3 regions of the Synechococcus sp. MIT S1220 genome follow, and region 3 is predicted to be linked to each of the others. Evidence: predicted binding sites of a transcription regulator. Region 3 holds the regulator's gene; each other region holds the start of a gene.
The links. The regulator NtcA, encoded in region 3, controls nitrogen genes in cyanobacteria. The targets are predictions, from matches to a motif close to GTANCNNNNGNTAC.
Positions count from the first base shown of each region.

Region 1: the regulator NtcA is predicted to act here: its motif matches at 1,981-1,994, upstream of SIB64_RS02040 (ferredoxin--nitrite reductase).
Region 2: the regulator NtcA is predicted to act here: its motif matches at 2,098-2,111, upstream of SIB64_RS16180 (DUF4278 domain-containing protein).

Region 1 is NZ_CP138939.1:414,338-418,992, forward strand. Features, by position in the region: gene SIB64_RS02035 (formate/nitrite transporter family protein) at 1-23, opposite strand, end outside; gene SIB64_RS02040 (ferredoxin--nitrite reductase) at 244-1,851, opposite strand; gene SIB64_RS02045 (DNA mismatch repair protein MutS) at 2,297-2,959, shown strand; gene cobA (uroporphyrinogen-III C-methyltransferase) at 2,956-3,741, shown strand; gene moaB (molybdenum cofactor biosynthesis protein B) at 3,719-4,252, opposite strand; gene SIB64_RS02060 (MoaD/ThiS family protein) at 4,271-4,537, shown strand; gene SIB64_RS02065 (molybdenum cofactor biosynthesis protein MoaE) at 4,542-4,655, shown strand, end outside.
Region 2 is NZ_CP138939.1:3,184,203-3,188,857, forward strand. Features, by position in the region: gene SIB64_RS16155 (hypothetical protein) at 364-624, shown strand; gene SIB64_RS16160 (hypothetical protein) at 762-923, opposite strand; gene SIB64_RS16165 (hypothetical protein) at 936-1,283, opposite strand; gene SIB64_RS16170 (DUF3303 domain-containing protein) at 1,314-1,613, opposite strand; gene SIB64_RS16175 (hypothetical protein) at 1,693-1,905, opposite strand; gene SIB64_RS16180 (DUF4278 domain-containing protein) at 2,194-2,361, shown strand; gene SIB64_RS16185 (hypothetical protein) at 2,611-3,123, opposite strand; gene SIB64_RS16190 (hypothetical protein) at 3,632-4,655, shown strand, end outside.
Region 3 is NZ_CP138939.1:874,018-878,672, forward strand. Features, by position in the region: gene SIB64_RS04035 (resolvase) at 1-34, opposite strand, end outside; gene SIB64_RS04040 (DUF3084 domain-containing protein) at 31-1,224, opposite strand; gene ntcA (global nitrogen regulator NtcA) at 1,252-1,971, opposite strand; gene rph (ribonuclease PH) at 2,042-2,785, opposite strand; gene SIB64_RS04055 (cob(I)yrinic acid a,c-diamide adenosyltransferase) at 2,939-3,529, shown strand; gene dcd (dCTP deaminase) at 3,529-4,122, shown strand; gene SIB64_RS04065 (hypothetical protein) at 4,363-4,655, opposite strand, start outside.

The DNA of each region.
Region 1 (4,655 bases), 460 kb from region 3:
TCATTGGGAAGAACGTAATCCATCGGTTGTATTGGAAATGTTGAAGTAAAGGACGGAATCAGGTCGGAGCCTCAGCTTCGAGTGTTAAAAACGGATCAGCCCGACCTCTGGGGCTCAAGTAGTTGACAGTGGGAGAAAAAGCACTTTGGTGAATAGCCATCACAAAGGAATGTGGTTGGTCGGGTTTTGTAGATCCGTGGCTTCAAAACGAAGCGCCACGAATTCAAAATTTTTACGTGTAATTTAATTGCTTATATGATTCATGAATCGAGAGAAGAAGTCAGTACCACCTTCATTTCCTAAGCTTGGTTTCGATTTTATTTTGGCATCAAATTTTTCAAGAAGTAAACCCTTAAGAACTGAATGGATGTCTTCGGCAGGAATTGCTTTGTGAAGAAGGGATCCCATCATTGGATTTGATCCTTGCGAGCCTCCAATAGTGATCTTATAACCTTCACCCATAACACCTTCACTGTTTTTAGCCTTTGTACCAGTTAAACCAATTGACCCCATATCTGCTTGTCCACAATTGTTTGGACAACCAGTCCAATGAATTTTCACATGTTTTGGCAACTCAAGCTCGGAGTCAAGTTTTTCAGCAACTAAAAGCGCCTGATCTTTAGTATTGGTGAGAGCAAATCCACAGTATGTGTTGCCTGTGCAAGAAACAGTCCCCGCTGATATTGCTTGGGGATGAAGTGGAAAACGTTTGAGGAGTGGATCAACTTTAAAAGATTCTAGTTTTTGTTCGGGTATTCCTACAATGATAGCATTCTGTTCTTCTGTCAATCTTACTTCACCGGAACCATAATGTAAGCTTGCTGTTGCTAGATCTTGCAGATCTTCAGCTTTAAGTCGACCGACTGGTACGTGAAGGCCTGCAAAAAATTGACCTTCTTGTTTTTGAGGATGAATTCCATAATGTGAACGAGGCTGATCGTCGAAAATTGATCCTGGATCAGGAGTAAGAGGGCCGAAGCGCTCTTCAACCATTGACCTAAAACTTTCAAGGCCTATGTTGTCCAAATATAATCTAAACCTTCCCTTAGGACGTTTATCTCGTTCACCATTATCGCGCCAAATCTTGATAACTACTTCAGTGATTTCGCAGATTTGGTTTGGTTTAACCCAAGCATTTAGTGGGATGGCATAGGCGTTCAATTGAGAGGATAGAACTCCTGCAATCCAAACACTGAACCCCATTACACCATCCAATTCAACAGGGTGGAAAATAATATCATTATGCAGTAAAAAATTATCTTTGGCGCCGGCAACAGCGGTATTCCATTTCCTGGGTAAATTAGAAAATTCTGGATTGCCCTCGCAATTGTTAGTTAGAAAATTCTGTAGCTCGGTTGTATATGGGCGGGTGTCTATTATTTCATGGGGATCAATTCCTGCGAGGGGATTGCCTGTGACATTACGAGGATTGTCAAAACCTGACTGTATTGTACTTAAACCAGCCTCTTTAAGTCGTTTAAGAATTTCAGGTAGATCACCTAATAAGACACCCCTTAGTTGTAAATTTTGTCGAGTAGTAATGTCACAGCTTCCGTTATCACCATAACGTTCAACTATCGATGCAATTACTCGAAGTTGCATCGATGTGACCACCCCATTTGGAATTCTCAGGCGGAGCATAAACTTCCCAGGTGTTTTTGGGCGCCAAAACATTCCGTACCATTTAAGGCGTAGCTGTAAATCTGTTTCATCAACTTCTTCCCAGCCGATTTCAGCAAATTTTTCAATCTCACTACCAACAAGCAAGCCGTCTTTGGCAGCTTTGTTTTTTTCTATTTTATTGAGTTTTTTGCCTTCTAAGTAAGGTCTTGATGAAGCGCTGGTAGTCATGTGAAGATTGAGGAAATATTTATTTGATTGCTCAGCAACGAATAAGCAATCAAAATAATGTGGACTAACAGCGTTTCAAAAAAGAAGGAACGCTGTCTTCTTTTTACAGGTCATGACAACTTTTTATTGGTAGCAAAAAGAACAGTTTTCGAAATTGCTCTCAGCCCGGGCTGGCGTTGCCGTTTTTGTTGTCGCTGCTACATCTTGTGTGCGAGACGAACGCCTAAAAGTCACTTTCAGTGAGTCAATATTGGCGTCCAATCTCGCCAACCATGCGCACGGCGCCTTGTCGGATCATTTGCCAAACCCGCTTCATTGCAGCAAAGTCTCGGTCCAGCTCGCTTTGGAAACGGGGCTCGCGAGATCTGGCCGACTTGCTCTCCAGTCGATGACGACGGGAATAACGGCGATGAGGCATGAGTCGTTTAGACGACAGAATTCAACTATGAGATCAGCTGCGACGGCCTCTGATCCGTGGCCATTGTTACGGAAACAGGTCTCCCATCAGGGTTGTCGTGCTCTTCGTCTTGTTGTTCATGGTCGTCCAGGGGGCATCGTTCCGGACTGCCTGCTTGACGTTGCCGAGACGCTTGCGCTGATTCGTGCGTCGCCTGTTCAGCTGGATGCTCTCACCTCCGGTTCCGATTTTTCCTCTCCATTGCAGTCCTCCTGGCTGATTCCACTGTTTCTGCTGCCCGGATCCCATGTTCGTCATGACATCCCTTCGATCCGCCGAACAATCCGCAGTCGTGGGGAAGACGTGACCTCACTGCCTTTTCTCGGTGCATGGCCCCTCTGGTGGGACCTTGTCGGAAAGGATCTGAGACTCCAGCCAAAGTCTGGTTGCGTCACTCTCCTGCACCATCCTCTGCGGCCAGGCCTAGCCAACCGCTTCCTTGATTCCCTATCTCAGCGCTTGGGATTCCCGGTGATGGCCTTTGATTGCTGGTCAGAGCGTCGTTACACCGATGAATTCAGGCCCTATCCACTGGCCTTGGCACCCAATCGGATGACTGATGCTCTGCAAGCGTCCGACGACAGCCCAACCTTGCTTGAACGGCCTCTCCTCCGCCAGGGCCTAATCGATCTGCTAGCCGCACTGCCGTGACCGACGTCAAGACCGGAACCGTTTATCTCGTGGGAGCAGGGCCTGGCGATCCAGAATTGCTCACCGTCAAAGCTCAGCGCCTTTTGAACAGGTGCGATGCGCTGGTGTACGACTCCCTGGTCCCGAAAGAGGTTCTCAATCTCGTTTCCGAGGGATGCGAACGGCATTTTGTCGGTAAACGGCGGGGACATCATTCCGTTCCCCAACCCAGTACGAATTCCGTGCTGGTTGATCTTGCTCAGAAACATGCCTGCATCGTTCGCTTAAAGGGGGGTGACCCTTTCTTGTTTGGTCGTGGTGGTGAAGAAGCCGCCCATCTCGCCCAGCGTGGAATTGACGTGCAAGTGGTTCCTGGTGTGACCTCAGGGATTGCGGCCCCGGCTTATGCAGGTATCCCGGTGACCCACCGCAATGCAGGCTCCTCTGTCACCTTCGTGACCGGTCATGAGGAGATCGACAAGCGTCGCCCTTCGGTGAACTGGCGTTCGCTGGCTACGGCAAGCGATGGGCTTGTGATCTACATGGGTTTGCACAACCTGCCGCGTATTGCAGATGAGCTGATCGCGGGAGGGCTCGCAGCCTGTACGCCTGCAGCTGTGATTCAACAGGGCACCGTTGAGGGTCAGCGATGCCTGAAAGCGCCCTTGGGAAAAATCGCTGAGGAGGCACGCCTGCAAGCGTTCCGGTCCCCTTCGATTGTTGTGGTCGGTGCTGTGATCGAGCAGCAAGTCGAGTCCTGCGCACCGTCTCCGGCAGCGGTCACGATGCCGATTCCGTTTTGATTGGTGATTCGCTCGGCTCTTTGAGGCGTGGTCGTAACTGGGCGAGATTGCATGGTTTTGTTGTGGGGTCCAGTTGGTCCTGAATCAGGCGAGACCAGGCGGTTGTGACCGCATCGAGCGATCCCGGTAAAACGAATAAAAAAGTGCCGTTCGCCACACCAGCAAGGCAGCGGCTTTGCAAAGCGCTCGTGCCGATCGTCTCAAAGGAGAGCACACGGAACAGTTCTCCGAAACCGTCGATTGTTTTGTCAAGCAGGGGTTCCACCGCTTCAGGGGTGCCATCTCGACCTGTCAGACCAGTCCCCCCTGAGCTGATCACCACATCAACGCTTGGATCGGCAATCCAACGGCTCACCTCAGCGCGGATCAGGTAACGGTCATCCGGGCAGATCAACCGCTCATGGAGTTGGTGGCCCGCGCTGAGAAGCTGTTGTTTTAGATGATCGCCGCTTGGGTCGTCGGCCAAGGTCCGGCTGTCAGAGATAGTCAGAAGGGCAATGACGAGAGACACGCTTCCTCTGCATCGGGTTTGGACGCTAGAACCGCAGGGCATGCCACGGTGATTGATGTGCTGCAGGTGCTTCTCTTCGCTTCTTTGAGGGATCGCGCCGGATGGAGTGTCCGTCAAATGCCTTTAACGGCTCGCACAAACACTGCAGGAGAGCTCTGGGCTGAACTGCAGCTTGGCTCTTTGTTGGCAATCAATATTGCGGTAAATCAGCAGCTGGTTGGTCCCGAGCGGGTGCTCTGCAATGGAGACGAAGTGGCATTTCTGCCACCCTTTACCGGTGGTTGAGCGGATGGCTTCAGCGGTGCAGGTTGAGATTCGTCAGCAGCCCTTCTCCCCTTGGGCTGAGCTTGAACAGTGGGGCGGCGATGCTGCTGCTGACGCCGTGTTTCTCGGGCGGGTGCGA
Region 2 (4,655 bases), 990 kb from region 3:
CAATTGCTAATCCTGCGATATCGATACCGCTTGTCCCGGAACCATGCGCTTCATACGCTAAATCATTTCATAGTGTGGTGGATCAAGCCAAAAGATTTAATGGAATGGCATTAACCTATCCAGGGCTGGAAACAGAACGCAATCGATTGAGATTTTACCAACAAATGGATAAGAGATTAGTGCCTTTAATATCTTGCCTGGCTGATCACAAAAGCAAGATTTTGAAATATTACCTAGAAGTTAAAGATATGACAGAAACTCAGATCCGACTGTTTCCTAGCAATTAGTTGCTTTGCCTTGAACTGGCAGTAAATGCTAATGTCAATGTAGAGATGAGATCAAGCGCATATGAAATATTGGTTGATGGTCACCGTTCCGGCGACATTGTTGTTGATGGGAACGATCTCCAAAGCAGGGATATGCCAGAGCTACGAGGCGGCATACAACATTGATGTCTATGTCGGCGAGGGAATGGATTTACAATCAGCCATACGGGCTGTTGTTGAGGATGAATACAGTGATGGATCAGAGCAATGCTGGAAATCAATCAAGAAAGAAATCAGTCGGATGCCCAAGATTTTCCCGGAAGCATACAAAGCGATTTACAAAAAAATGCCCCGTTGATGAAACGTGTATGCAAATCTTGAGCTGCTTCATTGCATTAATAAGGCCACCACGCAATATCAAACCCCGCACTTTGCGGGCAACCAACTGCTCCCTCACCTTGGCTTCGATGGCTCGTTGGCGATCCTGAAGCCTGCTTACCGGGACAGCTCCCACAAGAAGATTGCTGGCGTTTCCTCCCGAAGCTTGGCCAGCTGAGCCAACCGGCTGAATCGTTCGGCCTCCGCTTTCAGCTTAAACAGCGCTTCATCAGCCTCTAATTTTTGGCCGGCACGAATCAAGCTGAACTGATGATCCACGACGCGACCACATCAACGGCTGGCAGCTTCTTTAACGGTGATCTGACTTTTGCCAATCTGAACATGAGTAGGCGTCTCAGGTAGAGGGAAGGCCTCGGCACCCTCGCGAATCCATTGCTTGCGGCAACGGTCGCTAAGGGTGGTCTTGGTGACCCTGGCCACGGTCATCTCTTCATTGCAGACAAGACAACGAACAGCGGGGCTTGCGGTTCCGCAGCTCAGCAGGTCGTTGCTGAGGGCGCTCCACTCGCTTGGTGGGATGTTCCACTTTGCGAGCTTCGAGCTGTTTCGGCGTGAAGTCTTGGCAGAGCCAGGTGTTTTTGAGCGGATGGTTGACCAGGGCCAACTGACCACATTCACGACATTCGATGACGTGGCTGCAGTCGCCGTTCAGCTGTTCATGCTCTCTTCCAGATCGACATACTCCTCATCGCTGAGACCAGGGGTGATTGTCGCCGTGACACCGAGTCCTTTGGTCCAGGGATAGGTGTGTTTCTGGACTGCTGCCAGATTGTCGGCTTCCACAAGCAGCACGCCTCCACCGAGATGAGGGTGGATCTGACGCGCCAGCACTTTGAAACCGACGTATTCATCCATGGGCTTACCGCCCTTGATGTAATCCACGATCGCCTGGGTGTATTTCTCGTTGGTGGGATCGGGAGCGCACCAATGGATCATGAAGCGAGCCATCTAAAAACCGTTCAACACCATTCGATCTTTGCCTTAAAAGCTGGAAATCACTTGTAACCAAAGGAACATCAGGCTTGTCCTATGGAGGGCTATACCTGAGTTGCCACTCGGAGATCCCACTCAGGGAGAGGGTGGGATTCGAACCCACGAGCTCAAGCGCACGAGCATGAAGGACCAGCCGGTTAAAAACCGGATGGTCGACCTCAGGGTTATGAATCCTGTGCTCTAAACAGGCACCTGCATCTGTATGACCTGCCAGCACGACAGCTATGGCGTTGACCACCACTGCCATACATTGCTCCGCTGCAAAATCCGTCAGAAGCAGCTAGCTCAGGGCGATCACCTCACCAAAAAGTGCAAACTCTGGGAACCGACCTCGCAAAAAGAAGTGGGTGGGCTCTTGTGGCGAGGTGACGCCAAAGAAAAACACTGTTTGCATCCGCATGAACGACACAGGGGATGGCCTCTCCGCTAGACAAGCTTTGTAGCAACAACTACAAAAAGCGTTCACCTCGCTTCTGCGAGGCGCAGACAATCCAAGCCACGGAACGGGGACTTGGACTTTTCTGAGGAACCAACCATGACAGCTCTTCTCTACAGAGGTCACCACTACAAAGCCCATGCAGCTTCACCCAAAGCATGCGTTGAGCTGACCTACCGCCGTGAGCACTACAACACCTGCCGCGAGGCAGTCGCTCACAACGCGCATCCAAGTTTGACCTACCGAGGCGTTTCCTACACCAAATGATCACGGCTGAATGAACCCCCAAACCCCTGCCTCTGGCGGGGGTTTCTTTTTGCCTATAAGGAAGGAGATGGGCTTGCGGCCGAAGCAGGCTGAAACCCCGCCATTGCTGACGGACTGCAATGTCTAGAACGACTCCATGACTTTGGACAGTGCAAACAATCAACTTTTGAGTAAAAACCAGCTGGGCAAGATGGATGAACTTGCTTCAAGCTTTTGAAATTAGAAACCGTATCAACAAGTGGCTAACTTTTAGTCAATTGAAGGAAATGGCTTATACTGATAAATAATTTCAGATTCTTGTACCGATTGACATTGACCTTTACTCTTAAATACAGTGGCATTATCCCAGCTAAATATGTATTTTAATTCAAAGCTCAGCGCCCTCTTGTTAATCTGTATATATCGAAAATCTGTACCCAGTCCGGTTTCCTCCATTTCAAAGTATAAATTTGTTTTGTTAGCACTATTGGTGCTGATATTCATTATCGACCATGCCCCCTGCTCTGAATACATCGCTTGATTCCGTTTGAAGTCAATGAGGAGGCTGAAAGGACCAGACGGTTGATCTTCCTCCTCAGTCATATCAAGAGTAACTTTTTTCAATCCCCTGTCCCATTTGGCAGAATACACTGTTTCTATCAATTGTTGCGCTTGGCAATTCAAGGCTATTCGATTTGCATTTGCGTGTCCAGGTCTTGTTCCTGCAAGACTTAGGAATAGAGCCACAATAGAAAAATTTGTTACCGCAAAAATCTTTGTCATTTTTTGATTGATTGTTTTAAGATTTCTGTCAGATGAAGCTGGATCATTAAATTGCAATGGAATTCAGTATCCGATCTGAATTTTTTAAAATTTCTTTCAATTACACTTCAGACATCAGACTTGAAGATCAATAGCTTATTAATACCCAAACGGACAGTATTGATCTGTTCAACCCAAAAACCCGCACTTGGCGAGGCCGGTGTCCGTGTGTGTTTTGTCGGGAGATTGATGCCAACACATCAACGCCTCCTACTTTTCTCTTTCGAGTCTTGTATAGCTTTCAGTTCATCGAATGAACTTCAGGCGCCCCGGTTTGTATAACACTGAGAGCCATAAGTAAGGAAGAATTTAAATAATTCCAAATTAGAAAAATCTGGCCCTGTTAACGATTACTCAGTTTCTATTAGACAAACACACCGGATAGAAGAAAATACAAATTGTATCGATGCATACAGTTGCCTGATTTCAAGGCTGTGGCTAACATTAATAAAGATTTAAATTTTTCTACATGTCATCTGGACACGATGATTATTCGACAACTATAACTAGAGCATCAGTCGATATCTCCTTAAGTTCTACCGACGCAAAGCAAATTAAAAACGGCACTCAATGGTCAAAAAAAATTTTTAGAAAATACCTCAATAAGATTTCAGCCAGAGAAGAAGGTCATGTCATTGATTACATCGTCAGAAAGGACGACGACGATCCATCTATTTTTGACACCCATGAAATGACCGCGGGACCAAATGGATTAGTTTATTTTTCACAGCAGTTACATAATCGTGTTGGCTACCTTAATACCGGTGGAAAAGTCAGGTTCCTGGACATGCCTGATGGATCTGGTCCTCATGGTATTGAATTCGATAAGAATGGCCGCCTATTTATTACCTTAGAATTTCAGGACAAACTCGCTGAAATCAACCCAATAGATGGAACAATTTTACAAGAATTCAACGTAGCGTTTAGTGACCCCAGTGTAGAAGGAGTAGTTGGCCCGCATGGTTTAGATATCGATGACAAAGGACGTTTATGGTATACAGGCAAATCATCCGATACTATTGGCTATTACGATATAATAAACAATGAGCATAAGAATTTTTCTCTTGAAACGAGATCAAGTTTTGCGCCAAATTTCACTAATGGTATTGATTTTGCTGGGGGAGCTGCCGGCCCAATTTACATAAAGCTAGACAAATCTGGAACTCCCTGGTTTGTCAATCTTGGAACAAATGAAATAGGCAAGATAGATGAAGACGAGAATATTAAGCTTTACGAAATTACCGACTTCAACATGAATGACAACAGTCGTCCAATCAATATTTTTGAGGGACCTAATGATTTCATCTGGACAACAGTAGAAGGAGATGATTCAACGGATTCATCAGAAAACCCTATACGCGAAGGAGGTATTGCACAGTTTGATCCAGTTTCCGAGAAATTTACAAATAGCTATACTCAAACTCGTGATAAAGGTGCCGGTGGATCCACCGGACATTCAGCTAATTCGGTTTGGTTTCAGTATCAAGAAAAAG
Region 3 (4,655 bases):
TGCGGCCGGGGTCCAGGCCAGCGACGCGGGTCATCGCGCCACCCGAATCGCGACAAACACTGGATCTGCGCTGTCACTGGTCCTTGCGGCGATCACCTGCAGGGTGACTCTTTCTCGCGGATCCTCGCCAAGGGACTGCGCCAGTTGCCCCACTGCATTGGCATCGAACTGAAGCCCTTCGGTGAGCGAGCCCCGGCGCTGCATCTCTGCAAATGCGGATGCCAGCAACAGATTGAGTCGTGTTCGGATCGCTTCCGGTGAGCGAGCATCCGCGTCCAGCGTTGCAGTGGCGAGAACATCTCCTTCGCGGGCGACCGTGCGGTTCGGCCGAACCTCAGGGAAGGCATAGACCACGTTTTCCCCACGCAGAACGTTGGTGGCTGAACGCATGGAGACAACCCATGTTCCCGGCTTGCTGATCATTGTCTTCAGGCGTTCCACGTCGCTGCGTGGCAGGAGAAGAATCTGTCGGTCAGGGGCTTCACCGGGTCTGACACGGCTGTAAGCGGTGAGATTGGCCTCCTGGAGGAGCCGGTCGATCACACTTTTTGCCTGCCCTGGATCATCCAGTCGAACGGTGGCCTTGGCGAGGGTTTGACCGCTGCGGAGCACCACGGCGCCCCGCCGCAGGGCAATCAGGTTTCGCTCCAGTTGCTTCAACTCGTTCTCACCATCGCGAATTCGCTGACGCACCTGTTCAAGCTCAGCCTCTGTGCGACGGATGTCGGCATCGCGGGCTTGGATATCGCGACTGAGGCGTTTCTGTTCGGCCTCCAGTCGGACCCGTTCCTTCTGCAGGGGAGCTATCGCTTTGCGGAGCGTGACGGCCCGTTCCTTCGATTCGGTGAGCTTGGTTTCCACCTCCTGAACTTCTGCGCGAGCCTTAAGACGTTCTGCCTCGGCTGCCGCGAGGGCATTACGGCTCGTCTCCAGTTGTTTTCGGCTGCTGCTCAGTTCCTGGCGGTTATCAGTCAGCCGTTGCTGCAGTTCATCAAGTTCAAATAGACCGACTCGCAGCTGACGACTCACCAGCAGCAAAAGGCCGAGGGAGAGAGCACTGATCAGGCTGCCGGTGAGCACCGTGATCAGAACAGCGGTCCGACGTGGCCGCATGTTGAACAGACTCAGGCGTGCCTTGCCAACACGACTTCCAAGCCGATCTCCCAAGGTTGAGAGAACACCACCCAGAATGAGTAGTGCTGCAATGAGCAGCCAACCGCTCACAGGAGCGGCTCCCGCACAGCGGAAGACTCAGCTGAACCGCTTGGCCAGGGCGATCGGATCGAGGACTGTGATCTTCTTGCGATCAATCTGAACAAGACCTGATTGGCGCAAGTCTCCCAGCAGACGGGTGATTGTGACGCGGGTGGATCCGATCGCTTCAGCAATCGCCTGATGGGACAGCCGTAGATCAATGGTGATGCCCAGGTCGTCGGGCACCCCGAAGTCCCTGCAAAGAACAAGAAGGAAACTCACCAGACGGGAGGACATGTCCCGATGGGTGAGCGTTTCGATCATGGTTTCGGTTTGTAGGATCCGGCTGGACAGGCCCTGAAGCAAACGCAATCCAACTCCTGTATCCGCCTCGATCGCCGCGCGCACCGAAGCTGCTGGGGCAGTCACCATTTCCACGCGGGTGAAGGCAACAGCGTGATAAAAGCGATCGGAACGGTGGCCTGTCAGGAGAGACAGAACGCCGAACAAGCTGTTCTCACGCAGAAGAGCCACCGTGATCTCTTCCCCGGATTCGTAGACCCTTGATAACCGAACGGCACCGCGACGGATTAGATAAACCCGCTCGGCAGGATCGCCAGGGAAGAAGATTGTCTTGTTGCGTTCCACCAGCTCGGTGCTGGCTCCATCGAGATCCCGGATGACCTCAAGCAGCGACCGACTGGCGTTCTCCGAAGTTGATGTGGCCGCCGGAACCTGAGGGGAATAGCGACTGAAACCACTGCTAACTGCGCTCATGGTTTAGACGCTGGGTCCAGTGAACTATTCGAAAGGTAAAGATCGGCGAAGGTTCATCCTGTAACAGTTATTACTGATTCCCATGCAGGTCCGCCAGCGCCTGCCTTTGGCCCACCATGAGCGTGTTGATTCCGGGTTCAGCAAGGTCCAGCAATTGATTGAGTTGTTGGCGGTTGAACGGTGCTCCCTCCGCTGTGCCTTGGATTTCCAGTAACTGCCCATCGGCCGCCATCACCACATTGAGATCAACCTCCGCATGACTGTCTTCGCTGTAATCCAGGTCGAGTAAGGGGCATCCGTCGATCAGTCCTACGGACACAGCGGCCAGTTGCTGACGGATCGGATCACGATCGATCAGACCCTGTGCCATCAAAAGTTGTGTTGCCTGCCGCACCGCCAGCCAGGCGCCTGTGATCGACGCAGTGCGCGTGCCGGCATCCGCCTGGATCACATCGCAATCGATCAAGAGCGTCCGTTCCCCCAGCGCTTCCATGTCCAGCACCGCCCTCAGGCTGCGACCAATCAACCGCTGTATTTCCTGGGTGCGGCCCGACAACTTCAGGAGTTCCCTCCTTTGCCGTTGCGGGGTGGAGCCGGGTAGCAAGCGGTATTCGGCGGACACCCAGCCGAGACCCTCCCCCTGACGCCAGCGTGGAACGCTCTCGTCGAGGCACACGCTGCAGAGCACGGCAGTTCGACCGGTGCGCACGATCAGGGAACTGAGGGCAAAACCCATCGGATTCCAGTTGATCTCGAAACGGCGCAGGTCTTTGGCACCACGGCCATCAGAGCGGCTCGGTCTGTTCTCGCCCATCGAAAAGCAGGAGTCGACAGAACCAGAGCCTGGCAGGTGCTGGATGACACCCTCATGGGGTGACGCTATGGGTAGTGTAGGGATGGTTGTGGACTTGCTTTCCACCGCTACATTCAAGGTCAGTCAGGTCAGAGCCTGGCGACCGCTAATGCGATGACCGTCAGCCTGTCCACAAGCCAGAGATCTCCTGATTCCCGCAACAAGGATCATCGGGCCCTTGAACGTGCCGGATTGCGTCCAGTCGCGCTCCGATCTCCCTTGCAACTGGTTGCTCCGGAAGGTCAGCTCCAGATTCATACCGCCCCTTACCGGGGAAGTTTCTCAACGGTGTTCAGCCAGGCGATGCGAGCGGCAGGCCTGGGCAGCCGTGTTCTGATCGCACAATTTCTCAAAGGGGGCGTGTCCCAGGGGCCGAAGGACTGTGTTCGCCTCTGCGGAGGTCTGGTCTGGTTGAGACCTGATGTGCAGGCTTGTCTCACAGAACCAGATCAGGCTAATGCCCATGAAGCGGTTGATGAGATCTGGCAGCTCTGTCGTCAACACCTTCTCAGCGGTAATCTCGATCAGTTGGTGCTCGATGAAATTGGTCTTGCTGTTGGTCTTGGTTATCTCAGAGAGGATGATCTCGTCAGCACCCTTCAGCAGCGTCCAGGCTCGATGGATGTGATCATCACCGGTCCTGCGATTCCTCCCAGTGTGATGGAGATGGCTGATCAGGTGACGGAGTTGCGGCGAGGTTTCTGATGCTGAAAAACGACCGTTGGATCACTGAGCAAGCCGGCCAGGGAATGTTGGAGCCATTCCAAGACGGTCTTGTTCGCCACCTTGATCCCGATCAACGCGAACGTCCCGTTCTGAGCTTCGGCTGTTCGTCCTACGGATACGACTTGCGATTGTCTCCGCAGGAATTCATGATTTTCCGGCATGTTCCCGGGACAGTGATGAATCCCAAGCGATTCAATCCTGCCAATCTGGAGCCGACACCTCTGCATGAGGATGAGGACGGCTCCTATTACATCCTTCCAGCCCATTCCTACGGGCTGGGCGTGGCACTTGAGAAGCTGAAGGTTCCACCCAACATCACGGTGATCTGCCTTGGCAAGAGCACTTACGCTCGGTTGGGGATCATCGTGAATACAACACCTGCAGAGGCGAGTTGGGAGGGACATTTGACCCTCGAATTCAGTAATAGTTCAGGGGCTGATTGCCGTATTTATGCAAATGAAGGAATCTGTCAATTGTTGTTCTTTGAAGGAGATCCGTGTGATACAACGTACAGCGATAGAAAGGGTAAATATCAGCATCAACCCGAGCGGGTCACTTTGGCGCGTATTTAAGCCGCTGAATGGTCATTTTCATGGCCTGGTCACAATTGAACGAGGGCTTAAAAATACCAAACTTCATTGATTATACTTTGCACTTAAAAAATAATATTAGTTTTAAATTCTTTTAATTGCCTCATTCAATTGTCATTGATTTCTTTGCATAAAAATCCGCCAACCTTTAGGTTGGCGGTGGTCGGATTCAAAATTGCATTCCTGCAATCAGTAGTATTGGAGAGATGGCATCTTCGAAGTCTATTCTCCCACCAGAATATTGGTTTCCGTCAAGGGTGTGCTGTTTGGTAGGTCAGCAATCATTCCTCCCTGATTCTTGTTGCCAAATCCTTTCGAGTCGCCATTGCCGTCTACAAAGAGATCTCCCTTGGGTTCGTAGTAAACAAGATCAACTCCCTCAAGAGAAGCTTGTTTGAATTCTTTCTTATTGGTGGCGACAGTGATATCAGGTTCAGACGCTTTTTCTTCTTCGAGATTTTCAACCAGGCTGTCGAGTGATTGACCAGAAAGATTCTCTTTTTTGTCTAAATTGG